2 regions of the Paenibacillus marchantiae genome follow, and region 1 is predicted to be linked to the other one. Evidence: riboswitches for the same ligand, from Rfam matches in the RefSeq annotation. Region 1 holds a riboswitch; the other holds the start of a gene.
What was found. A riboswitch is a leader RNA that binds a small molecule or an ion and turns the genes downstream of it on or off. The one in region 1 is predicted to bind glycine.
Positions count from the first base shown of each region.

Region 1 (15,859 bases):
CACTCCGGTTTTGAAGATATTCCGCAAACGGATCTGATGGAAAACTCAGTATTGTATCTGAGCCAGGTTGAAGGCATTAATGCCATTCTGTTCGGACATGCCCACAAAGTATTCCCGAGCGCTGATTTTGCCGGTAAAAAAGGTGTAGACCTTGAAAAAGGTACAATCAATGGCGTTCCTGCTGTAGAGCCAGGCTTCTGGGGTGACCACCTTGGAATTATCGATCTGGATCTGGAACTGGTAGACGGCAAATGGAAAGTGGCAGACTCCAAAGTGGAGGCACGCCCAATCTATGACACAGCCAACAAAAAGGCTCTGGTAGATGCTGATCAAGAGATCGTTGATGCTGTTCATGACGAACATGAAGGTACGCTTGAGTATGTGCGTGGTCCAGTCGGCGAAACGACAGCTCCAATCAACAGCTTCTTTGCACTGGTTCAGGATGATCCATCCATTCAGATCGTTACCAATGCACAGAAATGGTATGTTGAAAAACATATGCAAGGAACAGAATACGAAGATATTCCTGTATTGTCTGCAGGCGCTCCGTTCAAAGCAGGCGGACGTTCAGGTGCTTCGTATTACACGAATATCCCTAAAGGCACCATTGCGATTAAAAACGTAGCTGACTTGTACGTGTATCCAAATACGGTACATGCCGTATTGGTGAATGGCGCTGAGCTGAAAGAATGGTTGGAATGGTCTGCTGGTCAATTTAACCAGATCGATCCGGCAAAAGGTGGACAGCAACAATTGGTCAATATGGACTTCCCAACGTATAACTTCGACGTTATCGATGGTGTTACGTACCAAATTGATGTAACTCAACCAGCGAAATACGATGGCAAAGCAACGATTGTAAATGCATCAGCTAACCGGATTAAAGACCTGAGCTTCAATGGTAAACCGGTTGATCCAGCACAAAAATTCATCGTGGCAACGAATAACTATCGTGCTTCTTCGTCCAAACTGGCTAACCCAGACGGTAAACGTATCGTCTTGGCTGCACCGGATGAGAACCGTCAAGTGATCATTGATTACATCCGTGAGAACAAAACGATTAACCCGGCAGCAGATGGCAACTGGTCGCTTGCGCCAATTAAGCCTTCTGCAGGTGTAACAGCAGCTGCACTTAACGATCTTGAAGTGGTGTTCGCGTCTTCCCCAGATGCCAAAGCATTGGTTGAAGCGAACCCGGCGATGTCCTTCATTGGGACAAACAAAGACGGTTTTGCTGAGTATGGCTTGAAATTGACAGGAGAAGCAACAACGACTCCAGAAACAGGTGTGGAACCTGCTCCAACGCCTACGAAGCCAGACCCAACTCCAACTAAACCTACAACCAAGCCACAACCTGAGAAACCAGCAGGCGGCAAAGTGGTTCATGTGGTGAAAAAAGGAGATAACCTCTACCGCATCGGCTTGAAATATGGTGTGGACTGGCGCAAGCTGGTTTCCGTAAATAAAATTACAAATGTGCACAATCTTAAAGTTGGACAGAAAATTGTAATTCCCGCTTCTTAAGATTAATTAGCGGTAAATGAAGACCGACAGTCATCAGACTGTCGGTCTTTTTCATGCTATGCTGATTCGTTAACTCATCAGTAACCGTCATAGTTGAAGTCATCAAAACAGTAGAGATAAATTTCAAGACCCATGCTATAATATTTACAAACTTTGGGTATATACCAGTAAACATTAATGAGATAGAATCACAAACTGGCAAGGGGGTTCTACATGAATTGCAGTGGCTGCAGTCCAATTCATCCTATAGAGGATCAAGGTACCCTGTATATGCGTCCCATCTCCCCCGCTTTGCTGGAAGCACTGCAAAAGCAGGGAAGACATATCGAACATTCGGATGGACTCATCTGGATGCATTTTTTGAATCTTGAATCTGTACAACGTTGTATTGAGGATATTCTCAAGATTGAAGCGACCCTGCCAGATATGTTAACGGTTCAGGTCACTCCACTGTATGGCCAGGCCGATGCTGATAGCTGGATTAGTCTATCCATGCAGGAAGCTCGCCTCAAACATGCTGATCTGGTTTCTGTTATTCTGGAACATCAATTCAGCAGTCATATGCAGCCAATCGTAGATGCATCGGAGCAGATTATCGGATTTGAATTTTTACTTCGTCCTGCTGAACAGGGTAGACCCTTCAGTGCATATGAATTATTTGAAGTTGCAAGGGATACCGGATTGCATTCTTTTCTGGATCGGACAGCCCGTGTTGCTGCCATCGAGACGAGTGCCGTTCTTTTACCGCATGGTGTCAAACGTTTTGTGAATTTCCTGCCTTCCTCCATCTATAACCCCGAATACTGCCTGACGCACACATTTGAGACGATTGAACGCCTTTCGCTAGACCCTAAGGATTTTGTGTTTGAAGTGGTGGAAACGGAACAGATTCAGCATATGTCCATCTTGCAGCATATTTTTGAGGTGTATCGTTCTCATGGAATGTCGGTTGCCTTGGATGACGTGGGGGCCGGATTCTCGACGATTGAAGTAATGAATCGGCTGAAGCCGGATTTTGTCAAAATAGATCGGAGCCTCATTGATCATTGTGATCATGATTTGAACAAACAGAAGCAAATTATCAATATTGTTGAGATGTCGCGTCAATTTGAGGGGCGGGTACTTGCCGAAGGCATTGAACGAATCGAGGAATTTGATTTCTGTCGATCCGTGGGTATTGATTTGGCACAAGGGTATTATTTTGGTAAACCAACCGCATATCCGCCACAAGGTCCCTACGGAAAAACATCTGCATAAACAATAAAATACGGATGTACCAACAAGTCACTTCGCATGATCGGAGTGGCTTGTTTGTCGTGCTATGTAAATTTATAAATACGCTCATCCAACCGATATATAGGATAGGCCTTTAGATTAGATGGGCGTCTATGTGACACCTTATTTAATTAGGTTGGAGAGGTCTTACATAAAAAAGAAAAAGGGCAGATTTATATTTGGAGGGGGAGAAGCAAAATGGGGAACATTCGGGGGAATGAGCAAGTTAAGGCAGCAATCAAGCCAGCCAAGCCAAAAGATAATAAACCGAAAAAGAAAAACAAAAAGAAAAAAGGCTTCGTCTGGAGCATAAGGAACAAATTATTGGTATCCTTCCTGGCGGTTCTGCTCTTGCCGAGTCTAACCATTGGGATCGTTACGCTGATTATCGCTGATCATACGGTGGAAGACCAACTGATGGACAGTGCCAAACAAAGTGTAGACACAACGAATTCAATCATTGGGACACATGTGGATGCGAAGGTTCATGATATCAATTATTTTGCTAGTTTGATTGTAACTGACATGATTAAAGGACAAAATGAAAGCCCTGAGCTTGAGCTGAAATTGAAACAGTATCTTGGACTGCATCCGGATGCTTTAAATATCTTTGTGGGGACCAAAGAGGGAGTCATGGTCCGTGGCAAGGAATCTGCGGGAAGTTCACAAGGGTCACCTTATGATCCCCGGGAACGAGAATGGTACAAACTTGCAATGGAGAAGCCAGGTACTCCAGTAGTTTCACCTGTATCCAAGAACACGGATGGCATTGCAGTTGTTTTTGTCTCCAAAACGCTTGATGATCAATCGGGTGTTATTGGTTTGTCCATGGATCTAACAGAGCTTCAAAAACAGGCATCCATTAAGGTTGGCAAGGAAGGGTATGTCGTCATCTTGGATGCAGACAAAAATTATGTCGTATCCCCAGTCGTGGAAGCTGGTACACAAGAACAAACAACAACGCTGGATCCAATGTTCGAGAGCAAGGAAGGCGAGTTCAGCTATATCTATAATGATGATCCCAAAACCATGATTTTCTCTACGAATGAGAAAACTGGATGGAAAATTGGCGGTACAATGTTCAAAAGCGAAGTATCCAATGCAAGTAAAGACATTCGGATGGCTACACTCATCGTTATCCTGGCTGCCACATTACTTACTCTGATCTTCATTATCTGGTTTACACGTTCGATGCTGCGTCCGATTAAACGTCTGCAGGAATCCGCCAGATCCGTAAGCAAAGGCGACCTGACGGTAAAATTGGACACAGGACGCAAAGATGAGGTAGGCGATCTGGCGAAGTACTTTGAACGGATGGTCGACAATCTGCGCATGATGATTCTGGGTGTACAGGAAACAGCAGAGCAGGTATCTGCCTCCTCACAGGAATTGTCCGCTAGTGCGGATCAAACAACCAAAGCTATTGAGCATTCAACGATGGCAATTCAGGAACTTGCCGAGGGTGCCGAGCAGCAAGTGAAGAGTGTAACGGATGGATCGGGAAAAATGAGCCAAATGGCGGAAGATGTTCGCATGATGTCTGAGCGAGTGCAATCCATTACAACGAATATGCGGCATACATCTGGAGCGGCTTATTCAGGTAATGAGGCTGCAGGTCAGGCAGTAGAGCAGATGAATAGCATTCAAGAAACGGTGGAACAGCTGGCGACGGTGGTTCAGTCACTGAATGTACGCTCTGTTGAGATCGGCAGTATGGTAGATGTGATTGCCACAATTTCGAAACAGACCAATCTGCTGGCTCTGAATGCTTCCATTGAAGCGGCAAGAGCGGGAGATGCTGGCCGTGGCTTCGCAGTTGTAGCGGGAGAGGTACGGAAGCTCGCAGAGGAATCGGGAAGCTCGGCTGCGCAGATTGGTCAACTCGTTCATAATATCCGTCAGGATATGGATGCTGCCCTGAACGCTATGAATGCAGCTCAGACTCGGGTTGGAGACGGAATTCAGGCCGTGAATACGTCCGGACAATCCTTTGCACAGATTCGGGAAGCTGTAGAGGATGCTGTTCATACGTTGGATGATTTGTCCGAAACAACGAAGCAATTGGAGAATGGTGCTTCCCACGTTGCCAAAGCAATGAACGATATTTCGATTGTGACCCAAGAATCTGCTGCGAATACGGAATCCGTCTCGGCATCTTCACAGGAACAGCTGGCATCTGTGGAGGAGATCGCTTCGTCTTCAGCACATCTGAACAGTATGGCGGAGCAACTACAAGGATTGTTGGGTATGTTCAAAATGGTGGAGGACACGCCGAAGGATGGGGACAAGTCCTGACCATTAGGCGATATCTTTTATCTCAGTTTCTATAGAAATTAGAAGGAAATAAAGATAGACATTTCTCCTGCAGCCCTGTATAACTATAGCGTCTGGTTTATCCGCAATAATTGCAGTGTAATCATATCTGGCAGGCCATTCTCATATCATGCTCCAAAACATGATGAATACAGCGGCGCAGGAGGCTTTATGACATTTGTAGCAATTCTGATTTTTGTCCTGACCATCACATTGGTTATCTGGCAACCACGCGGATTAGGTATTGGTTGGTCCGCCATGGGTGGGGCTCTGCTAGCATTGATGTGTGGTGTTGTCAGTCTGAACGATGCATCTGATGTGGCATCCATTGTATGGAATGCAACGCTCGCTTTTGTCGGCATTATCATGATTTCATTAATACTCGATGAGACAGGTTTCTTCGAATGGGCCGCTCTTCATATGGCAAGGTTGGCAGGAGGAAATGGACGTAGGCTCTTTATCTATTCCATTTTGCTCGGCGCGGCGGTGTCGGCGCTCTTCGCCAATGATGGTGCAGCGCTAATCCTCACCCCGATTGTGCTCGCGATGGTACGTGCATTGAAGTTCGATGAGCGCATGGTACTTGCCTTTGTTATGGCTAGTGGATTTATCGCGGATACAACGTCGTTGCCGCTGGTCGTCAGCAACCTGGTGAATATCGTATCTGCGGATTATTTCGGTATTACATTTGTGGAATATGCGGTGCGGATGATTGTGCCTAATCTCTTTTCCATCGTGGCGAGTACCGGGATGCTGTTCTTGTTTTATCGCAAAAGCATCCCGCTTCGCTACGATATTTCTGCAGCACGTGATCCACGGGAAGCTATTCGTGATCCGCGGATGTTCCGCATCGCCTGGTTCATGCTGGTGCTGCTGCTCGTGGCCTATGCCTCCAGTGAGTTTTTGCCGATTCCCGTATCGGTTATCGTCGGCGCCGTAGCTCTTTTGTTCGCCATATTGGCAAGAAAGAGCGAAGCTGTGGACCTGAAACGCGTGATTAAAGAAGCACCATGGTCCATTGTCGTGTTCTCGGTGGGCATGTATATCGTGGTGTATGGGTTGCGTAATGCCGGTTTAACCGATCACTTGAGCCGTTGGCTAGATGCCATCGCAGACCATGGTCTGTTAGCTGCCTCAGTGGGGATGGGCATGATCGCAGCGATATTGTCATCCGTAATGAACAATCTGCCCACCGTGTTAATTAACGCATTGGCGATTCAGGGTGCACACACCGAAGGTATTGTGCGTGAGGCGCTGATCTATGCCAATGTGATCGGTTCCGACTTGGGTCCCAAAATGACGCCAATCGGTTCACTTGCCACATTACTGTGGCTGCATGTGCTGTCCCGCAAAGGTGTAAAGATTACATGGGGATATTATTTCAAGGCAGGCATCATCTTAACCATTCCCACACTATTAATCACCTTGGCCGGATTAGCGTTATGGCTATGGATTCTGGGTTAGTAAAATCGTAATTTACATTAACAATCATCATATGATCCAACTTATTGTAAAAAGCTGCTCTCACACGCTGGTGTTACCTACCAGCTATGAAGCAGTTTTTTTGATTCTTCTATAGAAGAATCAAATTCTCTTTTTACATTATGCATGTACACAATGGCCAGCCTTCTACAGTGCTGGCCTTCTTTTTTGCCATCCCCAGTCTGAGGATTAAAATGCCTGAGACACAACCAGCGCTGACACAGCGCAGGGAACGGAACGATTGTGTAAAAGCGAAGCGTTCGCCTTTATCCCCGGATGTATTCCTTGAGAAAAGTAAATCATATAAATCCGGGGATAACAGCGATTGAAACAACGTCCGTTCCCGGAGCGGCCACTTCAGCGCAATTTGTCACAGATGTATTTCAATCCACAGTAAACATTTTTAACATTGCGTTTACAAAACATTGATTTTGAGATGACATAACGCAACTACAATGAATAAAGAGTTGATGGTGAACAAAAATAAAAGCAAATCGCCGTCACTAATTTGGGGGAGGAAAACAAAACATGTTTAAAAAGTTGCCGTTCATTTTGATGACCTTAACGTTCGTACTGGTACTCGCAGCATGCGGATCGAAAAATGACGCTGGTACAGAGGGAAGCAATAATTCCACAGGAGAAACTGCTACTGAACTTAGTGGTAACATTCTCGCTGTTGGATCAACAGCACTGCAACCTCTGGTAGAGCAAGCTGGACAAAAATTTATGGCAGTTGATGAATATAAGAACGTGATGGTACAAGTGCAAGGCGGCGGTAGTGGTACTGGTTTGACACAAGTATCCGAGGGACAAGCTACAATCGGTAACTCTGACGTATTTGCAGAAGAGAAAATCGATGACGCAGCAAAAGTAAGCGAACTGAAAGATCACCAAGTGGCTGTTGTAGCCATCGCTCCAGTAAGCAACAAAGATGCAGGTGTACAAGATTTGACGAAGCAACAACTGATCGACATTTTCTCTGGTAAAATCACAAACTGGAAAGATGTTGGCGGTAAAGATCAAGCCATCGTTATCGTAAACCGTCCTAGCAGCTCCGGTACTCGTGCAACATTCGAGAACTTTGCACTGGGAACAAAAGTGGAAGATATCCAAGGTTCTATTCAGGAAGATTCCTCTGGTACAGTTAAAAAGCTCGTAGCTGAAACGCCGGGCGCAATTGGTTACTTGGCTCTGTCCTACCTGGATGACAGCCTGCAAGTTTTGAAATACGAAGGTGTAGAAGCAACGGTTGAAAACGTAGAAGCAGGAACTTATCCGGTATGGGCTTACGAGCACATGTACACCAAAGGTGACCCGGATGCAGCAACAAAAGCATTCCTCGACTACATCCTGAGTGACGAAATTCAACAAAACGACGTGACGGAGCTTGGTTACATCCCGGTATCCGGCATGAAAGTAAAACGTGACGCAGCAGGCACTGTGACTCAATAATCTTTGAACTTGCGCATACAGCGAGAGAGGCGGACCCAGGTCCTGCCTCTTTGCGCGGTTTGCTCTGGATTAATCCCATATTTTGCATGAATTCTACTATAGAAGGATGGTTGTTATGGAACAGACCGAAGGGGGAACGGTAATGAACAACAAGTTGAAACCGCGCCGGCCCTTGAGAGAGAAGCATTATTGGGAAGAGTGGACGGGACGGATCTATACGTCGATTTGTGTCGTTTTCCTGATCGTTGTCATGTTTTCCATCGTTTATTTTGTAGCGTCCAAAGGCTTGTCGACCTTTTTCCAGGATGGCGTGAGTATGCGCGAATTTTTAACCGGAAAAACGTGGAATCCAACGGGAGAACCTGCTGCCTATGGAGCGTTGCCGTTCATTACCGGTTCATTCATAACAACATTGCTTGCAGCTCTGATTGCAAGTCCACTTAGCTTGTGTGCAGCGCTCTTCATGACCGAGATTGTACCAGGTAAAGGTAAAAAGATATTGCAACCTGCGATTGAGCTGCTGTCCGGTATTCCTTCCGTTGTGTACGGGTTTATCGGTCTCAGTGTTATCGTTCCTTTATTGCGCAGCATGTTTGGCGGAGCCGGCGTCGGGATTGCAGCCGGATGTTTGGTTCTGTCTGTTATGATTTTGCCTACCGTAACAAGTATTATGGCAGATGCACTGTCAGCACTGCCGAAAGGTCTGCGTGAATCGTCCTACGCACTGGGGGCAACACGCTGGCAAACGATCTACCGTGTCATTATCCCGACGGTTCTTCCAGCTTTGCTGACAGGGATTGTACTTGGTATGGCACGCGCATTTGGTGAAGCTCTTGCCGTACAGATGGTCATCGGGAATGCACCACATGTACCGACATCACTGCTCGAATCGGCTTCAACGTTAACGAGTGTAATCACCCTGAGTATGGGTAACACCACGATGGGATCTGTTCATAATAATGCACTGTGGAGTATGGCGCTTGTCCTGCTGGTGATGACCTTTGTCTTCGTCATTCTGGTTCGCCTGCTTGAAAGGAGGAACCGGGTATGAAAATGAAGGCTAAAACGGTAGATAAAGTTGCCACATCCGTTATCGTTGTTCTGGCGCTGTTCATTGTTGTTCTCTTGCTCGGTTTGCTTGGCTTCATTCTGGTACGTGGGATTGGGCAGATTAACTGGCACTTCCTGACCAGTGCACCACAGCTGCTAAAAGGTGGAGGCGGGATTGGACCGCAATTATTCAACTCGATATTCCTGCTTGTTCTGACCTTGATTATTACGATTCCGCTCGGATGGGGCGGCGGTATTTATATGGCTGAGTACGCCAAGCCTGGCCGGATCACAAGTTTTATTCGACTCGTTGTCGAAGTGTTATCCTCGTTCCCATCTATCGTTATTGGTTTGTTCGGACTCTTGTTAATTGTTAATACATTTGGTCTTGGATTCTCCTTATTATCGGGTGCGATGGCCTTGGCTATATTCAATCTTCCACTCATGGTGCGGACAACGGAGCAAGCGTTCCGGGCCGTTCCGAAAGAGCAGAAGGAAGCGGGTCTTGCACTCGGATTGTCCAAATGGAAAATTATTACCTCCATCCTGCTGCCTGTGGCATTGCCAAGCTTAATCACGGGTACGATCCTGGCATCGGGCCGGATCTTCGGTGAAGCAGCAGCCCTGATGTTCACAGCGGGTATGAGTAGTCCACCGCTGGACTTCACGGACTGGAATCCAACGAGTCCAAGATCGCCAATCAATCCTTTGCGTCCGGCAGAGACGCTGGCCGTGCACATCTGGAAAGTAAACAGTGAAGGCATTGGCCCGGATTCCAAAGAAGTAGCAGCTGGCGCTTCAGCCGTGCTTGTACTTCTCGTACTGGCGTTCAATCTCAGTGCACGCTGGATCGGTCGGGTGGTTTACCGCCGCATGACAGCTTCGAAATAAGGAGGAACCAACATGGCCATACCTTTTGGTACGGAACAGTTAAGCATATATTATGGGCATTTTCAGGCAGTTAAGCAGATCAGCCTGACTTTTCCCGAAGCCAGTGTAACGGCACTCATTGGACCATCCGGCTGTGGTAAATCCACGTTCCTGCGGTCGCTCAACCGAATGAACGACGAGATTGCCGGTTCCCGCACCGAGGGACATATCTGGATGGATGGCAATGATCTGAATGAGCCGGGCACAGATGTGATCAAGCTCCGTCAGAAGATCGGCATGGTGTGGCAGAAGCCGAACCCTTTCCACAAGTCTATCTACAACAATATCGCGTTTGGCCCCCGCTACCGCGGTATCAAGAACAAGAAGGCACTGGATGAAATTGTGGAAAAAAGCTTGCGTCGCGCTGCGCTCTGGGACGAAGTGAAGGACAGACTGAATGAATCTGCCCTGGCCCTTTCGGGTGGGCAACAGCAGCGGCTCTGTATCGCCCGCGCGTTGTCGGTTGATCCGCAGATTTTGCTGCTCGATGAGCCGGCATCTGCGCTTGACCCGGTATCAACGGGTAAGGTGGAGGAGTTGATCTCGGAGCTCAAGAAGGAGCTGCGGATCGTAATTGTTACCCATAATATGCAGCAGGCGGCACGCATCTCGGATTATACAGCTTATTTTTATCTGGGAAGCATGATTGAGCACGGGGATACGGAACATATTTTCACCAACCCGGACAATCGTCTGACTCAAGAATATATTATGGGACGTTTCGGTTAACTGTTAAATTGGATGGAGTATGAGATCGAGATAGATTTATAGAGATAGAAGGAAGCATAACACTCGGGCGAGGTCGTTCGGGGGTTATGCTTTTTTACATCATTCTACATATGGAATAGTTTGCCAAAATAAAAACAATCATGCTACGATATTTGTGAGCACCACCTTTAATTTGATAAGAGAAGGAGATGTGGATCATAACTACCCATAAGATTGCCCATGACACCATGGCAACTGAAATTATCTCGCATTATTCCATAGAAAAGCCTGCAATTTCCTTTATCCGACATAATGAAAATCTAACGTATCAGGTGGTTGATGAATCAACCGGAGAGAAGTACCTATTGCGTATACATAAAGCCGCTTTTGCAAGCATGACGGGCATCCAGCATACACGACCTGCACTTGAAGCAGAGATGAATCTACTTTATGAATTACGGGCTGCCAGACCATTGCGGGTGCAGACTCCTGTACGCAATACATCGGATGAGTGGGTCACCGTCTGGTTGGACGAAGCAGGAGAAGAGATCTGTTGTACTGTTCTGGAATGGATTGAGGGCAGGGATATTAAGCAGGGAGAACGTCTGACAACAGCGCAGATTCATGATTTGGGCGTACAGTTGCAGACGTTGCACCAATATGGACGACGACCAACGGGAGCTCCTGAGCCTCAGGTGGGTTCACTGAAGTCTGAAAGCGGGCAGCAGACGAATGACCGTGAACAGCACGCTGATAAGGCGATCATCTCAGATATATATAACGATAGCCCTGCCTTAGAGCAAATGGGAGTAAGACCAGCCTATGGCTCGATCAAAGAGAATCTGGTCATGTTGGAGCAATTGGAGGAAGGCGTTAGACGTGGTATCTTTACTCCTGAAGATTTCGATCTGATTCGTGAGACGTTTGAGAACATTAACGGGCAACTCGAAACGTATCCGCAGAATGCCGAGACATGGGGAGTGATACACGGAGATATTACCCGCGGTAATCTGCTAGTGACGGATCAGGGTATATCTATGATTGATTTTTGTTTATACGGTTATGGCTACTATCTCTTTGATGCCGGAGGTGCGGCTACGATTTTCAATCGGGAGGAACGGGATGTCTTCCTATCGGGATATACGGAGCAGACAGGACCACTGACGAAACGTGATATTCGGTTAATGGAAGGATTCATGCTGATCTTTACGTTCGGCTATTTTGCATTTCAGATGGAGAATGAGTCCAGGTACGAATGGATGAAAGAGCGGATGCCTCTTATATGCAGCAAATTTTGTAGACCATATCTGCAGAACGAGAGTATTTTCTATGAGTTATAATTTGTGATTTCTAGTGGGTGGGTAGCGCTATGAAGAACATTCGTGCAAAGAGAGTTGCATCGAAGAGGCAGTCTGGTGGCTGGAAGCATGTCGGATTGCTACTTAGCGGAGTGGGCATATCCAATCTGGGTGATTTCATATATATTGTGGCGATTAACCTGATGGTATTGAATATGACACAGTCTCCAGCGGCAGTCGCAGGGTTGTGGATTATCTCGCCGATTGCTTCGGTGTGCACTAAGTTTTGGTCAGGCAGCCTGATTGATCGTTATGATCAGCGACAGCTGATGATTGGTGCTGATATGCTACGGGCATTGTTGGTGGCGGCGCTCCCACTGATGTCCAGCCTATGGATGATGTACGCAGTGATGTTTCTGATCAGCATGTCTTCATCTATATTTGTCCCTTCCTCTCAGGTATACATTACCCGATTGGTACCTGCTGAACGGCGCAAGCGCTTCAATTCCCTACAAGCCCTGATCAGCTCAGGGGCATTCATTACCGGCCCAGCAGTTGCAGGAGTGATGCTAATTTATTTATCTCCGGCGGCAGCCATTTATGCCAATGCGGTTTCCTTTGCTGCTTCTGCGTTGATTCTAATGTTTCTTCCCAAACTGGGCATTGGAGAACAGAATATAGGGACGGGAAGCAGACTGACACCTCGGATGATTGCCCAGGATTGGAGAGCTGTACTGAGCTTCAGCCGAAAGTCGGGCTACGTGGTCGGTATATATGCCCTGTTCCAGATTATTCTGGTGGTCGGCATGTCGCTGGATGCTCAGGAAGTGGTGTTTATCCGTCAGGTGATGAACCTGCCTGAATCACAGTACGGAGCATTAATGAGTATCACCGGAATCGGTTATTTGGCAGGTTCCATGCTGGTTTGGATGTTCGCCAAACATTTGCCGATCCGTCACATGATGGGTGGCGGTGTACTTCTGGTTGCGCTGGGTTATTTTCTGTTCGCCCGTTCATTCTCGTTTGAGCTGGCGGCTGTTGCCTTTATTTTGCTCGGTCTGTGCTCCGCACTGGCGAATACGGGCCTGGTTACCTTTTATCAAAATAATATCCCTGTCGATCTGATGGGGCGAATGAGCAGTGTACTTGGACTAGTGTTAAGTATGCTACAGGTGGCTTCCATTTTGATTGCAGGCGTAGTGGCCGAGCAGTTGTCACTTCGTATGGTATATACAGTTGTATCCGGGGTTATGCTGCTGGCTGCGTTGGGATTGTGGGTGACGAGTATGCTTCCTTCCCGAAGCAGGTATTACGATGAACCATCGAAGCCCAAGGCGATGGTGGGGTGACAGGCAGAAATACGGCAATTCTAGTACAGAATAAAGGTTGCCTGAATACCCGAACCGTTCTGTGGAACATAACATAAATAGTATTAAACACTGATAGTCACTAATAGAAAATGAACAATGTATACGCTTTCGAGATGAAACGCATTAACACATTCATGTGATGAAAGTTTACAGTTCGTTAATTTATTTAGTGTATAAAATGGAAAAAAGCAAATATTCACAAAGAAATCGTTAAGTTTGTTGACACTGATCTTCCGGTCGATTAATCTTAATGAGAAAGTATTAAAAACTTCAATTATCGTTCTGTTACAAGATCAGAATGGTTCCATACAGCGAATGATAGCGAGCGGGAGAGACCTGGGCATGTCGAGTAAAATGGCAGCTGTCGGGCACCGAAGGAGCAAGCTGCTACGCACCCGGCGCAGTGGTTAATCTCTCAGGTAAATGTACCATCGTTGGACGCAACTCTGGAGAGTGCGCGAAACTGCGCCACCCAAGGGGTATATGGTCAAGCAGCACGGTGTGCAGGGTGACATCACCTGTGAATACAGGGATTGCATCAATCCGCCGCGCTGCTTATCATGAAACTCTCAGGTATCGAGGACAGAGAGAGGGCCTAGGGCCTTCTTCTGTCCTTTTTTGATGTCATCATTCAGTAATAAAGGAACATTATGGGTGTACGTCTGGATGAAAATGACGATTATAAATGGAGGGTTTGCGATGCGTTTTAAAGACGTTTTTTCAATTATTGGTCCGTCCATGACAGGTCCATCAAGTTCACATACGGCTGGAGCGGCAAGATTGGGGCGAATTGCCCGTCAGTGGCTGGGGTGCACGCCTGAACGCGCTCGATTAACACTGTATGGCTCGTTCGCCGATACGTATCAGGGGCATGGTACGGATCTTGCGTTAATCGGTGGCCTGCTTGATTATGTGACGGATGATCCACGTATACCGGATGCAGAACAATATGCAGAGGAAGTGGGTATGGAGGTAGAGTTTTTTACAAGCGGCCTGCCTGCTCCTCATCCGAATACGGTCAAGATTGAACTGTGGCATGGAGACCGTCAATGCTCACTAATTGGTGCTTCCATTGGCGGAGGTAGTGTATCGGTGCATGCATTGAATGATTTTCGTGTACAGATCAGCGGAGAGTTTCCCACACTTGTACTGCGCCATTCGGACAAAGCAGGAGTGCTCGCTTCCGTAACCTCCACCATCAGTTCGTCTGGGGTGAACATCGGGTACATGCAAGTGGATCGGAAAGCCCGGGATGGTGAAGCATTAACAGCGATGGAGATGGATGGTGTGCCGAATCCTGAGATGTTGAACCGTCTGCGGTCACTGGATCATATGCTCGACATTCGCGTGATTGATTTGAAGAGAGGGGTCGAGCCTGATGCGGTTTAAACATCTACATGAACTGAATACCATCTGTACAGCAGAATCCAAAACCATCGCCGAGCTGATGATCGAAGAGCAGGTTCAGGAGACGAATATCCCGGAAGCGGATGTTGTACGGCAGATGTCGGATTACTATCAGGTGATGAAGGAAGCTGTACACAAAGGGCTGACAGAAGATACGACATCACGCAGCGGTTTGACTGGCGGAGACGGCAAAAAAATGGCTGAGTACATTCGTAAAGGTGAGACTTGTTCTGGAGATGCTTCTGCACTGGCCATGGCGTATGCCCTTTGTGTATCGGAAGTGAATGCCTCCATGGGCCGGATCGTTGCCACACCAACAGCCGGTTCTTGCGGCATCATTCCGGGTGTGTTTATAAGCTCCCAAGAGCGTTTTGGCTGGAGTGACGAGCATCTGGTGAACGGTCTGTTCTGTGCGGGAGCGATTGGTTATGTGATTGCCAACAATTCATTTATCTCCGGTGCCGAGGGTGGCTGTCAGGCTGAAGTGGGTTCTGCAATCGGTATGGCCGCTGGAGCCATGGTGGAGCTGCGTGGAGGGACGCCTGAGCAAGTGGTTCATGCGGTTGGCCTCGCGTTAAAAAATACACTAGGCCTTATCTGCGATCCCGTCGCAGGCCTCGTGGAAATTCCGTGCATTGTGCGTAACGGACTGGGTGCCGTAACTGCGTTGGCTGCGGCCGACATGGCGCTGGCCGGGGTACGAAGTGCCATCCCGTCTGACGAAGTCATTGATGTCATGCTGGAAGTGGGCAGTGCGATGCCGAGCAGGCACCGTGAAACGGCCCAAGGTGGGCTTGCCCAAACACCGACAGGACGGAAAATGATGGAGAAGCTTGCTAAACCAAAGGCGAAGCGTGCGGAGCCTGAGATTGAAGCTGAGTCTCCTGCTGAAAATGAACCAGAAGCCAAGGCATAACATGCATGAACGTACATGAACTGAATTTAATTCGTGGAGCTTGATCATTAACGGTAATGATCTGCTACCATTATGATAAAAAAGCCGATACGAATTCTTCCTGGTGAAGAAGCGTATCGGCTTTTTTGTTGTTC
Region 1 covers NZ_CP118270.1:1,637,149-1,653,007, forward strand. Annotated here, with positions in the region: gene PTQ21_RS07585 (bifunctional 2',3'-cyclic-nucleotide 2'-phosphodiesterase/3'-nucleotidase) at 1-1,524, shown strand, start outside; gene PTQ21_RS07590 (EAL domain-containing protein) at 1,738-2,781, shown strand; gene PTQ21_RS07595 (methyl-accepting chemotaxis protein) at 2,998-5,094, shown strand; gene PTQ21_RS07600 (arsenic transporter) at 5,284-6,576, shown strand; gene PTQ21_RS07605 (phosphate ABC transporter substrate-binding protein) at 7,123-8,046, shown strand; gene pstC (phosphate ABC transporter permease subunit PstC) at 8,162-9,097, shown strand; gene pstA (phosphate ABC transporter permease PstA) at 9,100-9,987, shown strand; gene pstB (phosphate ABC transporter ATP-binding protein PstB) at 10,000-10,755, shown strand; gene PTQ21_RS07625 (phosphotransferase enzyme family protein) at 10,983-12,074, shown strand; gene PTQ21_RS07630 (MFS transporter) at 12,104-13,381, shown strand; glycine riboswitch at 13,719-13,842, shown strand; glycine riboswitch at 13,847-13,990, shown strand; gene sdaAB (L-serine ammonia-lyase, iron-sulfur-dependent subunit beta) at 14,102-14,791, shown strand; gene sdaAA (L-serine ammonia-lyase, iron-sulfur-dependent, subunit alpha) at 14,781-15,725, shown strand.

Region 2 (15,859 bases), 2.0 Mb from region 1:
TGTTACACCTGTCCGCGATTGGGCAAGAAGGAACGGGCCAATTGGAAGCCCTAGACCGGAGAAGATAAAATAAAGCTGACAGGTTAATAAGCAATAAAGAAAACAGCCGCGCAGAAAGCAAAATGCGGCTGTTTTTGGCATTTATTAATGATTATCAACGACTGAATATGTTTTCATTAGTTTATTAGAGGTTAGCTTTTAACTGCAAGCACAGTTCAGTACAGGTTTACGGGCTGCTGTTGTTTCATCCAGACGGGTAACCGGTGTGCCGTAAGGGGCATTGAGTACCAGTTCAGGCGTTTCTTCTGCTTCCTTGGCAATGCGAATCATCGTATCGACGAACCCATCAAGGGTTTCTTTGCTCTCGGTTTCCGTTGGTTCGATCATGATGCACTCCTCGACGTTCAGCGGGAAGTACACGGTTGGCGGGTGATACCCAAAATCAAGCAATCGTTTGGCAACATCCAGTGTACGTACACCATACTGTTTCAACCCCCGGCCAGACATAACGAATTCATGTTTGCACACGCCTGGATACGGAATCTCGTAGTAAGGTGTGAGACGAGCCATCATGTAGTTGGCGTTGAGCACCGCACATTCAGATACCCGGCGTAAGCCTTCAGGTCCATAGGTACGAATGTAGGCATAGGCGCGGACCAGAATACCGAAGTTACCATAGTAAGCTTTGACCCGGCCAATGGATTGATCACCTTCGTGATCCAATGCATATATACCCTCATCATTCTTGATGACCATCGGTTTCGGCAGAAATGGAATCAAGCGGCTCTTCACACCAACCGGGCCGGCACCAGGTCCACCTCCGCCGTGCGGAGTACTCATCGTTTTATGCAAATTCAGATGCACCACGTCGAAGCCCATATCGCCAGGTCGGGTGATGCCCATAATGGCATTGGAGTTGGCTCCATCGTAGTACAGCAAGCCACCTGCCTGATGCACAATGGAGGCAATCTCCTGAATGTCTTTTTCAAAGAGTCCGAGTGTGTTCGGGTTAGTCAGCATGAGCGCTGCGGTGTCCGAACCAACAGCTGCGCGAAGTGCGTCCAGATCTACCAGACCGTCTGCGCGTGAAGGAATCGTTACCGTTTCGAAACCTGCTACGGTTGCACTTGCCGGGTTGGTCCCATGAGAAGAATCGGGTACGATGACTTTCGTACGCCGTTCACCACGACCTTCGTGGTAAGCACGGATCATCATGAGCCCGGTCCATTCGCCATGTGCACCAGCGGCCGGTTGCAGCGTAACGGCGTCCATCCCGGTAAGTCCGGCAAGGTCATTTTGCAACGTGTAGAGCAGTTCAAGTGCACCTTGAATGCTGGATTCATGCTGATATGGATGAATTTTGGCGAACCCGTTGTAACGGGCCACATCCTCATTAATCTTCGGATTATATTTCATCGTACAAGAGCCCAGCGGATAGAATCCGTTATCTATCCCGAAATTACGACGAGACAGGGCAGTGTAATGGCGAATGACGTCAACTTCAAAAACCTCAGGCAATGCTGCTGCTTCCGACCGAAGCATTTCCCGGGGAATCAGGGAATCCACAGCTTGACGGGGAACGTCGCATTCGGGCAACGAATAAGCGACCCGACCCGGACTGCTGAGTTCAAAAATCAACGATTGCTCCGGTGCTTGAGAGGCAGCCTGGTTAGTGTCTGTTGTGATAGTTTCAGGTTGGCCCGAAGGGGAGATAGAAGTTACCGTTTCCGATTGTCCTTGTGCTGATGTCGTCGTAGTTGTCTTTGTTGTCGTTTCCTGAGTCACAGCGATCCCTCCAATACACGTGCGAATTCGTCGATCTCTTCCTTGCTGCGTCGTTCAGTAACTGCAATCAGCATATGTCCGGCGAGCTCTGGATAATCACGGCCAAGTTCATAGCCGCCAATGAAACCCGCATCGAGCAATTTCAGTTGCAGTGGTTCCACATTTGTTCCTTCAGGCAGTTGGATAACAAACTCATTGAACGTAGGAGCGGTAAACGTAAGAGAGACGCCTGGAATTGCGGTAAACGTATTAAGGGCATAATGGCTCTTTTGCAAATTCAAATCAGCGACGTCGATCATGCCTTGTTTACCCATAATGGACATATATACAGAGGCGCTCAGCGCGAGCAACGCCTGGTTGGAACAGATGTTGGACGTCGCCTTTTCACGGCGGATATGCTGTTCCCGTGCTTGCAGCGTGAGTACAAAACCACGCTTGCCGTTGCGGTCCGTTGTCTGGCCTACAATTCGGCCAGGAATTCGGCGCATATGAGCCTGGGATACGGCGAAGTATCCGCATGTTGGGCCGCCGAGTGAAGCGGCGATGCCAAGGGGCTGCGCGTCGCCAACGACGATGTCAGCACCCAGCTTGCCTGGGGCTTCCAGCAGACCCAGCGATAGCGGGTTGGCGCTGACCACGAGCAGGCTCTTGTGCGCATGCGCAAGGTCTGCGGCCTGTTTTACATTTTCCACGGCGCCGAAGAAGTTCGGGCTTTGAATCATGACGGCTGCGGTATCATCGGACACGGCGGCTTGCAGGGCATCCCAGTCTGTTACACCATTTTGATATCCAATCTCAACAATCTCCAGATTGAGGCCGTGAGCATAAGCTTGCAATACCTGACGGGATTCGGGGTGCACCGTACGTGACACAATCAGTTGTTTGCGGCGGGTTGCCGCTGCGGCCAGATTGCCTGCTTCCGCAAATGCAGTTGCACCATCGTACATGCTGGCATTGGCTACAGCCATGCCTGTCAACTCACAGATGTAGGATTGAAACTCGAAAATCGCCTGCAATTCTCCTTGGCTGATCTCGGGTTGATAAGGTGTATAGGCTGTATAGAACTCGGAACGGGAGATGACATGATTAATGACGGAGGGAACGTGGTGATCATAAATGCCTGCACCCAGGAAACTGGCGTGTGTCTCGAAGTTGGCATTCGCTCCCGCTTGCTTCGACATATGACGTGTCAGTGCGTATTCATCCAGTTTGGAGGAAACAGGCAGTTCGCCCTGATAGCGAATCTCCTGTGGAATGTCATGGAACAGATCCTCAATCGTTTCCACGCCGATGGTTGCCAACATGGCACTCTGATCCTGCTCGGTCATGGGAATGTAGCGATGCTTGCTCATGCTTGATCAGCTCCTTGAGTAGGTGTCTTTGGCGCACGTGTCCGTTTATGAAAAGGGGTCTTCACGACCTCGGCTTTCAGTTTCTTGCCACGAATCTCAATCTCCAGCGGGGTACCCAGTGCAGCATATTTGCTGTCAATCAAGGCCAGCCCCAGATTACGTTTTAACGTAGGCGACTGGGTGCCTGTGGTTACTTCACCAATCTGTACGCCTTCGGCGTAAATGGGATAATGAGGACGAGGGATGCCGCGCTCCAGCACTTCGATGCCGACCAGCTTGCGGGCAGGCCCATCATTTTTTTGCTGCAACAAGGCTTCATGTCCGATAAACGGTCCTGCATTTAGCTTCACAAACATACTTACGCCAGCCTCCAGCGGTGAGATGGTTGCGGACAATTCCTGTCCATACAGGGGCAGCTTGGCTTCAAAGCGCAGCGTATCCCTGGCACCCAGTCCTGTCGGAACGAGTCCGTGACCTTCTCCCGCTTGCATCAATCCGTTCCAGACCTCAGCAGCTTGTTCCGCGGGAACGTAGAGCTCAAAGCCATCTTCACCCGTATATCCGGTGCGGGATAACAGCAATGAAACACCACATACCTTCGCATTTGCCACAAAGCGGAAAGGCTCAATCGAAGACACATCGGTGTCTGTCACCGCTCTGAGAATATCCACTGCCAGCGGACCTTGCAGAGCAAGCAGCGCCGTTTGATCCGAATCATTGGTCATCGTTACGCCTGGCGTCATGTGCTGTTGCAGCCATGCCCAGTCCTTGTCGATGTTGGAGGCGTTAACCACCAGCATATAATGCTGGTCTTTCAGTTTATAGATCAGCAGATCATCGACCACGCCGCCATCCGGATAACACATTAACGTGTATTGGGCCTGACCGGGAACGAGTGTTGTTACATCATTAGTGGTCATGTGCTGTAAAAAAGCTTCTGCGTGTTCACCTTGTACGGTGAATTCACCCATGTGAGATACATCAAATAATCCAGCACGTTCTCGCACCGCTTCGTGCTCTTTCTGAATTCCACTGAATTGTACCGGGAGCTCCCAGCCACCAAAATCAATGCATCGTACGCCTTCATATTGCTGATAGAGTGGAAAGAGTGGGGTTCTAAGCAAATCGGACATCCAATCACCTCGTCATGGGCCGTCAACCGGCCGAGTGTATAACCGTGGATCAATGAATCTGGCATCATATTTTATTATAAAAGTAAGGTAAGGACGCTATAGGCAGTGCCGCTCTATAACCTGTTTTCGTTTTTTTGGGAAAAAGGAAAAGGACAGGCCAAAGAATAGGCATGCCAGAAGCACGCTGTATTCTTAGGCTCTGTCCTTGGTACCTGAGAGTTACCCCGCCGCATGATGCAGCAGGTTTCCCCTTGGGTGATCATAACGCCCATACAGGGCGATTAGATGCTCTCCAGAGTTGCGTCCCGTAAAAGTCCTTTTGCCTGAGAGATTCACCTCCGCTTGTCGGTGGTTTACTCCTTCGGCGTTACCGCATGTACACCCTGATTCGGGTGTCAAGGGTAATCTCTCCCTTTACATTCATCCGCGGGTATTGCATAGACCAATTAAACACATTTACTACTCTCATTAAAGCCTGAATCGTCTATTGATGTCAAGAACGATATCATAGATATGAACAAAAAATCCGAATGAAATTTTTAATTAACATTAAAATGTTCGTCTATTTATAAAGAGTGCGCTTACTTTTCTAATATTCACCATTATATGTAGGGAGGGTCCATTTGAGTTACAGGCATATAAGGAAGAAAAACAAATAAATTGTGAGGTATCTTGACATTTGAATCGAAAATATCATACGCTATGTTCTGGGAAAAAGGTTAAGGTCAAAGAAACGCATGCACTCATTAATGAAAAGCGAGGCGGATATCGATGAGCGAATTGAAAAGTGATTTCCTGTACAGTGAAGAGCACGAATGGGTGCAGACCGTAGGGGAGGATACCGTACGTATTGGCATTACCGAGTTCGCGCAGCATCAGCTGGGTGACATTGTCTTTGTAGAATTGCCTGACCTTGAATCGGATGTAAAAGCGGAAGACGGCATTGGAACGATTGAATCCGTCAAAACCGTTTCGGATTTGTTTTCTCCTGTCAGTGGAACGATTATTGCTGTGAATGATGCATTGCAGGATTCCCCGGAGCTGGTTAACAACTCCCCATATGAGGAAGGCTGGATGATCGAGATTCGTGTTGAGGGCGACCTCACAGCAGCACTTTCCACATTGATGAACGCGGATGCGTATCGTAAACATACGGAATAATATTAAGGTACAAATTTCCGCTAGATACGGAGTTTCAGCTTAATGGAAAAGTTCGTTTAACGTATTAAAAATGAATCGATTGATTATAGATCCGGATGGTGATACAGCTCATTCGGAGAATACTTAGGCGCAATTGCCTCACCTGGGACAGGGTGAGGAAATTGCGCTTTTTTCGTTGTTAACAGACGAATGGGATGGAATGAATATCAATTAACGTGTTTCATCATTATTTCTAATTGAGATAGAAACAGCTCGTTCAAATAGAATAAATTTACAATTTCATTTGTCATTAAAATGGGGCATTTCGTGGGTATGATACATGAAAGGGAATAACAGGTTCCATTCCATATACAAGGTTCAAACATGGGACAATCCTTTAAATTTAAATCTTGTCATCAACGTTCATGACGGAAGTAGGTTTTCATTTCGTTGTAGAAGATACCGTTTTCATTTACGATATGGTTGTAAATTAAGATTTATTGAAGATTTGTACCTTTGTTCGTCTGGATCATCCTTGTCAAAATTCAGTGGAATTAAGGTTTAATATGTTGAGGAGGTTTTCAATATGAGTTCAGTGGACGCAAAGTCCGAAAAAAGCGGAGGAATACGGGTCGGCGTTCAGAAGTTTGGACGTTTCCTGAGTGGTATGGTTATGCCTAACATGGGTGCATTTATCGCCTGGGGTTTGATTACGGCATTGTTCATTCCAAAAGGATGGTTCCCTAACGCAGATTTTGCATTGCTGGTTGATCCAATGATCAAATATTTGCTGCCTTTGCTTATCGGTTACACAGGCGGTACCATGGTACACGGCCAACGTGGTGGTGTAGTCGGTGCAATAATGACCATCGGGGTTATTGTCGGCAGTGACATTCCAATGTTCCTTGGCGCTATGATTGCCGGACCATTGGGAGCTTGGGTCATTAAGAAATTTGACAAAGCTGTCGATGGCAAAATCAAATCAGGGTTTGAGATGCTGGTTAACAACTTCTCCGCTGGTATTATTGGTGGGATTTTGGCCCTTCTAGCCCTTAAAGGCATCGGGCCTTTCGTTGAAGCGATTAGCAAGGTGTTATCGGCTGGGGTAGAAGCTTTGATGAATGCTGGTCTTCTCCCGCTGGTCAACCTGATCATTGAGCCAGGAAAAGTATTATTCCTGAACAATGCCATCAACCATGGGATTCTGACACCGATTGGTACGGATCAAGCAAGAGAACTGGGGCAATCCGTATTATTCATGCTTGAATCCAACCCAGGACCTGGACTCGGCATTTTGCTGGCATACTGCTTCTTCGGTCGCGGATCAGCCAAATCTTCCGCTCCAGGTGCTGTAATCATTCATTTCTTTGGCGGGATTCACGAGATTTATTTCCCTTACATTCTGATGAGACCGATACTGATTCTGGCTGCGATGGCTGGTGGTGTGGCGGGTACATTGACCTTCATGCTGACAGGAGCTGGTTTGGTATCTGCACCGTCACCGGGAAGTATCATTGCCTACTCATTGTTAACGCCTAAGGGTGGATATCTTGGCATGTTTGCCGGGGTAGCCGTAGCTGCGGTCATCTCCTTCCTCGTGGCATCCATACTGCTCAAAACAGGTAAACAGAAGGATGACGAAGATCTGGATAGTGCTTCCAACCGCATGAAAGATATGAAAAATCAGGGCAAAACGGGCAACCTCACCGTTGATAAAGACAATCGTGAAGCTGACCGTGCAGCCGATATTGCTTCTTCGGCAGTAAAAACGGATATCAATAAAATTGTATTCTCCTGTGATGCAGGTATGGGTTCGAGTGCCATGGGTGCCTCGATTCTGCGGAAGAAAATGAAGGCAGCCGGTGTGGATGTCGCTGTAACCAACACGGCGATCAGTGAGATTCCACAAGATGCCGACATCGTCATCACACAGAAAACATTGACTGACCGGGCCAAATCCGTGGCTCCAAATGCAGAGCATATTTCCATCGATAACTTCCTGAAGAGTCCTGAATATGAGGCACTGGTGGAGCGCCTCAAATCCGACTCCTGATGAGTAATATTACAAGGAGACAGCGTGAGATCGTGGAGTTCCTGCTGGAGCATCCTCATGAGGTAACTGCTGGCGATATAGCTGTTGCGGTCAAAGTAAGCACTCGTACCGTACATCGAGAGTTGCAGATGATTGAACAATGGCTTGAGCCCCTTGGCATGAGATTGGAAAAAAAATCGGGAACCGGGGTTCGAATTGATCCCGGTTCCGATGATTTGGCCGTATTGCGTCAACAACTTGAGCTTAACGAATATGTGGAGTTTACGCCCGAAGAGCGTAAACTCTTCATGCTTTGTATTTTGCTGGATGAATCCGAGCCTGTGAAGCTGCTTGCATTGGCCTCAGATCTGAAGGTGACCGTGTCTACGGCAAGCAATGATCTGGACGATCTGGAACCACGCATTCAGCTGGCTGGATTGAAGCTGGTTCGCAGGCGTGGATATGGGGTCAAGATCAATGGAAGCGAGCTGGCTCATCGCATGGCTATTTCCGCGCTCGCTCTTGAATATCTGGATGAATCCGATTTGTTCGGTAGACAGGCGGAGCAGGGAGTTTCCAAAGTAAACAGCAAACTTCTGGAAATGATAGGGCATGAGGATGTACTTACGGTCGAAAATGCATTATGGCAGCCGGATATTGAGTGGTTGGAAAATATCCCGGAACGTCAATACATGAAGCTGCTGATCCAATTGTCTGTAGCGGTTGTGCGGATTCGCAAAGGTTTTGGCATAGGTCGGGGCACACAACAGGACAAAAATGACGTTGGAAATCCACTGCAAGATGAGCGGAAGGTGCCGGAATATTTGGCTTCACGGTTGTGCGGCGTTCTATCTGCCCAGCTTGGGCTGGAGTTTGTGGGCGAGGAGCAGGCTTATTTTCACAGGCTGCTGGTTGAAATCGAGCAATCGATTCATTCCTCGCGTCTGCTGCCCATAGACGATCTGGTCTTACTCGACATGGTTCGTTCCCTTACAGATCGGATGCAGGAGAAAACTCATTATTCGTTCCATGAGGATCGTCTGCTTCGTGAAGGTCTGATTGCCCATATGGAGCCGGTGCTGGAACGTATGGATGGGCGGCAGCTTATCCGTAATCCGTTGCTTCAGCAGATCCGCAAGGATTATGAATCACTGTTTGAGGATGTAAAGAAAGCCGTGCGAGAGGCTTGGCCCAATACGGATGTTCCGGATGAGGAGATCGGATTTTTGGTAATGCACTTCGGTGCTTCCATTGAACGGCTGAGGGTGCTGAAGCGTGAAATCAGGGCTGTCGTCGTCTGTACGAGTGGGATCGGATCTTCACGGATGTTATCGAGCCGTCTGTCCAAGGAAATTCCCGAAATTCGGATTGTGGACAGCGTGTCCTGGTATGAAGCGGCGCGTATCCCAAAGACGGAATATGATTTGGTTCTCTCTACTGTGGATCTGCCGATGGATAAACATCAATACTACAAGGTGAGCCCACTGCTGACGGCAGAAGAAAGTGAACGTTTAAGACATTTCATCAGGACAACGACGCTTCAGCGGGAACATAGTCCCCCACCTGAAGCAGACTCAAGGACAACAGGACGAATTTCCGATCCGGTTGGACTGGAAGCGACCCTGATTGAAATCGTACAGATAATCGGCAAGTTTCAGGTGTTCCCGCTGGATAATCAGGAGATCGGATTTTTAGAAACAGCTTACGCCATGTGCAGCGTTTTGCATCAATCCGGTGTATTGAATAATCCAGATGAGATTGCCAGGCTGCTGGAGGAGCGTGAAGCTGTTGGAAGTCAGAAGATTCCCGGAACTTCCCTCGCTCTGTTTCATACACGCAGTGATGGCATTCACAGTCCTTCAATTACGCTGTTCCAATTGACAGAGCCGCTTCTACGCACGCCGGAAGACCCGGCAGGTGTCAGCCATGTGCTCTTGATGCTTGGACCCAGACAGTTATCGAAGGAAAGTTTGGAGGTACTGAGTGAGATCAGTGCGCTATTGTTGCAGGAAGAAATGATTGCATTACTTGAAAAAGGCAACCGGGATGATCTTATTCATTACTTGTCCCAAGAACTTGCGGGATTTTACCGCAGCAAAACCGAAATTGGAGGTATTCAAACATGAGTGTGTTAACTAAAGATAAAGTCATCATGAATGCAACGGCTCAGGACAAATACGAAGCGATTCGTATGGCAGGTCAAATTTTGAAAGACGCGGGACATATCACCGCTGAATACATCGACAAAATGCTGGAGCGTGAAGAGATTGTCTCCACGTATGTCGGCAACGGACTTGCGATTCCACACGGCACGAAGGAATCCAAATCATTCATCCTGTCCACAGGCATTTCCGTCATTCAGTTCCCGCAAGGTGTTGATTTTGGGGAAGAAAAAGCGTATATGGTAATTGGTATCGCCGCTCAAGGTGGAGAACATATGGAGATCCTGACCAGCATCGCAGTCATCTGCGCCGAGGAAGAGAACATGGAAGCTTTGCGTCATGCTCAAACCGCTGAAGAAGTCATCACTATTTTGGAAAGTGAAATGGAACTATGAAGGCCCTTCACTTTGGAGCAGGTAATATTGGACGTGGCTTTATCGGTTTGATTCTGTCCCGTGCAGGCTACAATGTTGTTTTCTCCGACGTTAACCAGGAGCTGGTTAAGGCTCTAGAGCAGCGTGGAGAGTATACGGTTGAACTGGCTAACGAGGCCAAAGACCTGGAGACAGTTACCGGTGTGAGTGCAATCGATGGAACCAATCTGGATACCGTTGCTCAGAATGTTGCAGAAGCTGAACTGATCACAACTGCAGTGGGCGTGAACATTCTGAAACATATTGCTCCCGGTATTGCCAAAGGACTTACGTCCAGACTGGGAACGGGCGATGTCTTCCAACCCCTTCACATTATTGCCTGTGAAAATGCAATTGGAGCCAGCACTCAGCTGAAAGAACATGTATATGGCCTGCTTGATGAGCGGACTCGCCTGCTTGCGGATCAGTACGTGTATTTCCCGGACTCTGCCGTAGATCGGATTGTGCCGATTCAGCATCATGAAGATCCGTTGCATGTACAGGTAGAGCCTTTCTATGAATGGGTTGTTGACCGTTCACAAATGGCTCCTGCGTTCAAACCGGTTGAGGGCGTAATGTATGTGGATGATCTGGAGCCTTATATCGAACGGAAGCTGTTTACCGTAAATACGGGACACTGTATTGCCGCTTATATTGGATATGTGAACGGGTTTGATACAATTCAGAAGGCTATTGCCGATGAAAAAGTCAAATCCATCGTATATGGTGCCTTGCAGGAAACCGGAGCCGTTTTGGTGAAGCGTTTTGGATTCAATGCCGACGATCATCAGTTGTACATTGCCAAAATATTGGAACGGTTCGTTAACCCGCATCTAACGGATGAGGTAACTCGTGTAGGACGTTCTCCACTGCGGAAACTGTCCCCGAATGACCGTCTGGTTCGCCCAGCTCTCCAGGCTTACGAGTATGGAACGGAGACAACACTTTTGGCGATGGGTATGGCCGCTGCCTGCAAGTTTGACGTATCCGAAGACCCGGAAGCGGTGGAACTCCAGACTACGATCCAGCAAAAAGGGATTGAAGCAGCACTCAGCCAGTATACGTCCATGGATGAGAGTCATCCTGTACTGAAGCAGGCTGTAGCGCATTATCAACAAATGCAGAAGTAACGTTCTGTATTTCAATACAAAATAATATTGATTGAAGAAGAGCCTCACAGGGTTAACTGTGGGGCTCTTTATTTTGCTCTGTCTTCTTTTTATACGTATCCAGACATGCCTCGCAGATGCAGGACTTCCTGCGCTGGTCTGCCGGAATGGGGTCAAATACCCCTTCTGGGAACACAGCCCGGTTACACCAGCATTCTGAATGAGGACGACCAGCCGCATAGGAGCAGCCATTGGCCTCACCGCATAAAGGACATACAAGAACTTCTGGAGTGACTTTCTTTGTATCCTGCTCAACAGACATACGAGTCTTCCTTCCCCGATAAATTTCTAACCACGAACGATCGATAGGTTTATTAAAGTATAGCAACTCAACCCATTATATCAATCCTGTGGTTATTCTTCAGGGGGCAATTCAATTTTCAGTCCTTCCACATGCTTGCGACTAATCAGTTTGCGTTTCTTTCGGTTCTCTTTGGACTCCAGCACAATGTCGAGGTCATAGTCACCCGGATATAGTTCATCTGCGGAGATGTGCAGAGTTAGACGTTTCTTATGAATTTTGACTTTACGTCCACGCAGCATGACTCCGATATTTCCGCGACTGTCCTCCACATCACATACGATGCCTGACTGGTTCAGATAAGCTGCATAGACGCGATCCCCTTTTCGGAATGCTTTGGCAGGGGGCGCGGGTTCTAATGTTTCAGGCCGATCAGCAGATTGCTTTCTAGTTCCAGTCTGTACGGACGGGCTGGTAGGTTTTATCGTGTTCCTTGCTTCATTCAATTGTTCTTGTTCAACCGTGCTGTTTATTTGCGATGACGTTGAACTTACGTTAGGCACGGATGGAGAGGAGGTGGAAGAGACACTTTGCGAGACACCCTGATCTGAAATGAGCTTGGAGCGCTCAATAATACGCTGTGGCATACCCAATTTCAGTGCAATGAAATAGGCATAGCTGTCCCCGGCTTCTCCGATCCGCAATCGATAAAGAGGTTGAAGAGAGACCGTATCAAATTCCATTCTTGCATTCTCAAATCCAGGCGTGGATGCTGCAAAATGTTTGATTTCCCCAAAATGGGTTGTAGCGATAACGGTAGCTCCACGGCTGTGCAGCTCCTCCAGCATGGCGATCGAGAGTCCCACTCCCTCACCGGGATCGGTACCGGAGGCCATCTCGTCAATAAGCACAAGTGTCGATGAATCGGCTTGCTCCAGGATGCCAATCATGTTGCGAATATGTGCAGAAAAGGTACTGAGTGCTTGCTCCAGGCTCTGTCCATCGCCGATATCAACAGCAATTTCATGATACACGGCCATCTCGCCATCTTCAGCGACAGGCACAAGCAGACCAGATTGCATCATCAATGTGAGCAGACCCAATGTTTTGAGTGCAACCGTTTTGCCACCCGTATTCGGCCCGGTAATGATTAGCGAGGAATAAGTTTGACCAATTGCAAAATCAAGCGGAACCATGGATGCACCCATAAACGGATGGCGGGCATGATGAAGCCGAACACGTCCAATGGCATTGACGCGTACAGTTCGTCCATCCATGGTGGCCGCATATTTCGCTTTGGCAAATAGGAAATCCAGAATCCCTACCGTTTCCGTATTTAACGAAATTTCACGATTATAAGACTCTGCCAGGGAGGTTAAGTCACCGAGAATTTTCATCTCCTCCCGTGATTCCTCGGCTTGCAGTGAAGACAGCTCCATTTGCAGACCTACTAATTCAGCAGGTTCAATATATACGGTTTGGCCACTTCCTGATTCATCCAGCACACTGCCTTTAACGTGTTTGCGGAATTCTTTCTTAATGGGCAGCACGGTTCTTCCACCACGCTGACTAATCACATTTTCCTGCATGATGGAGCGGTGTTTGCTTATTAGAGAATCCAGCTTGCGCTTCATGCGTTCCTCATTCACCGTCATTTTTTTACGAATACGTATCAGCTCCTTGCTCGCCTGATCCTGAATGCGTCCACTATGGATACAGCGTTCAATCTCGCTGAGCAGGGATTCCATCCATATCATGGATGAAGCGTAGCGACTAACTGTGGGGGCCACTTCGGATTTGCCCTCCATGTATTTCATAAGCTGTGCGCAGCTGCGCAGAAATTGGGCGAGATTGCTGAAATCACGTTCCGTAAATAAATAACCGGTGCCGAGCAGATCCATGATGGTCTCCATGCCATCCAGTGAAGGAATGGGCACACTGGCACCGTAACGAATCAAAGCAGCCGCTTCAGCGGTCTCATCTAGCCGCATTTGAATCAGAGAAGCGTCGACCATTGGCTTCATGTCTCTTGCGTAACGTTTGCCCAAATAGGATAGGGCACAGGCTGCAACGTTTTTTTGAATTTGGGGATAACCCAGACTGGTTAACGTTTTTTCATTCATGCTTGATCTCTCCTTGGATATAAAATGGAATTTCGGTTAAAGCGATGGGACATATTCCCGGAAAACGCAAAAAGGGCGGAGAATGAACAAACGTCATTCTCCGCCCTTAACGTACGGGAAAGTAGGGCCCGTTATAGGTCTATACAAAAAAATCCACGCTGAACACAGCGCGGAAATAGACCCGGACACGTACAATCCCGGAGGCGATTTATGATATCCGCTGTTCTTAACTAAGTACAGGGTAATGGCGCATCATGAAATACACGTATGCCACAAGGCACAAGTGAATCGAAGGCCAAACTCCTGAATATGAAACTAGTTAGTTAAGAACGCTCACCGACATCAAAATCTCTCCTTTGATTGAGGAATGCAACCAATATAAACTGGAAATTGCCTTGAAGTCAACCTTCGATAATAAATAGTGGACTTGAATAACAATGGGTTTTAAAATAACAATAGTAAATTAATCCAATGAAAGCGATATTATACATACGTTTTGCATTAGATCGGGTAGTGATTCCGAAATCGTTCTCGATCAAATAACGCAAAATGCACAAAGGAGGATGCTCTTTTTGCCTAAATACCTGCTGCGTTTGCTCTGTTTTACCATGATTCTCGGAGCCCTTCCGGTCATTGTTATTGGTTCAGTCTCCTATTCGATTGCTTCACGTGACATTGAACAGAAGGTCCGGGAGAGTAATTTGCAGATTCTGCATCAGACCCAAATGCGGGTAGAGCAAGTATTGCGCAGCCTGCAATTATCGTCCATCCAATATGTGAATTCTCCACTGGTATTACAAGCGATGAAAAAACCGCTGGACAGCAGCGAATTTCAGGAAATTCGTGATCTGACTTCCGGATTTAATAATCTGCAATCGGTTACTAATATCGATCAGGCCTATCTCGTGAATCTGGATGAAGACTGGGTCGTTTCGATGCGTTCCTTTGGAAAATTGGATGATTTCAGTATTCGGGACCGGATAGGCTCTTATTTGAAATATACAAACAGCCTGTTCTGGGTAACGCAAAATGTGAGTTCAACCAAAGAAAGTGTGCCGGTATCGGCGGGAGTTGGTGAAGCAACGCCAGAACACGCACCTACTCTTATTTCATCCGACAACGTGGTAAGCATGGTATTCAAGATTCCGATGATACCAACGAATGTGAAACCCAAGGGATTTCTGGTTATAGACATAGCCGATACAGAGCTAAGTACATTTCTAAGTCGAAATCCGAATTCAGGGGATATGTACGTCCTTGATCGGGAGCAAAAATATTTTCTCAACGATACAGAACAAGACGGGAAATACGACACGCTAAATCAGGAAATCCATGAAAAGGTACAAACGACAGGACAGTCGGAGGGTTTCTTCAGTGCAGAGGTCGAGGGAAGTCAGGTGGCAGTTAGCTACAGGCAATCCCCACTCAATGGTTGGTTGTATGTATCCGTTGTATCGCTGAGTCAGATAACCGCCCAATCGCAGAAAATTGCATTGGTTACGGGAGTGGCTACATTAGTCATGTTATGTTTGACGGGATTAGTAGCCATCTACGGCAGTCGCAAGATGTATTCTCCCATTTCCAGACTTCTGCAGTTTACAAAAGGACTGGATTCTCCATTGGCTCCGTCGGGACGCCGTCAGGATGAATTTATATACATCGAAGAGCGATTATCGACCTTGTTCAGCTCGGAAAAGACGATGCGTGAGCAGATGAAGGGCCAGCATGTTCATTTGCAGGAATTTTTTATGACAAAACTGCTTACAGGCAAAATATCGGAAGATGACTTCAGATATCAGGGTCAGTTATACGATTTTCCAACCTCATGGTCCAGACTTGGGCTACTTACACTTCAGATCGATACCCTTGAAGGGACAAGGTATGAGGAGCAGGACCGGGATCTGCTGCTGTTTGCGTTAAACAATATGGTCGGTGAGCTGCTGCCCTCTGATATTCGTTTTGCACCTGTCATGATTGATGACGCCCAGGTTACGGTATTGGCATCCGTGTTGGATGATGAAGTACAGCTAAAAGAGTGGATGCACACTCAAGCGGAATTGATCCGTGAGCGGGTTGTGACCTATCTGAATCTGCCTGTAAGTATCGGTATTAGTCGTTTCTATTCTGCAATAGGTGATTCGCCACGGGCTTACCAGGAGAGTCGTGAGGCTCTGCAAGGCAGGGTAAGTCTGGGCAGCCGTATTATTTTGCATTACGAGGATATTCAGCCGCGAGGTCAGACGGAGGCAGCGTTATATACACAGCTCAGGATGATTGAAGACCAGTTGGCTTCTGCACTCAAGCAAGGG
Region 2 covers NZ_CP118270.1:6,615,165-6,631,023, reverse strand. Annotated here, with positions in the region: gene PTQ21_RS29800 (hypothetical protein) at 1-54, shown strand, start outside; gene gcvPB (aminomethyl-transferring glycine dehydrogenase subunit GcvPB) at 199-1,686, opposite strand; gene gcvPA (aminomethyl-transferring glycine dehydrogenase subunit GcvPA) at 1,782-3,137, opposite strand; gene gcvT (glycine cleavage system aminomethyltransferase GcvT) at 3,134-4,270, opposite strand; glycine riboswitch at 4,468-4,568, opposite strand; glycine riboswitch at 4,572-4,694, opposite strand; gene gcvH (glycine cleavage system protein GcvH) at 5,042-5,431, shown strand; gene PTQ21_RS29775 (PTS mannitol transporter subunit IIBC) at 5,997-7,463, shown strand; gene PTQ21_RS29770 (BglG family transcription antiterminator) at 7,463-9,568, shown strand; gene PTQ21_RS29765 (PTS mannitol transporter subunit IIA) at 9,565-9,999, shown strand; gene PTQ21_RS29760 (mannitol-1-phosphate 5-dehydrogenase) at 9,996-11,147, shown strand; gene PTQ21_RS29755 (cysteine-rich CWC family protein) at 11,200-11,448, opposite strand; gene PTQ21_RS29750 (endonuclease MutS2) at 11,541-13,550, opposite strand; gene PTQ21_RS29745 (helix-turn-helix domain-containing protein) at 14,123-15,859, shown strand, end outside.
Region 2: another riboswitch for glycine. It lies ahead of gcvT (glycine cleavage system aminomethyltransferase GcvT); the one in region 1 lies ahead of sdaAB (L-serine ammonia-lyase, iron-sulfur-dependent subunit beta).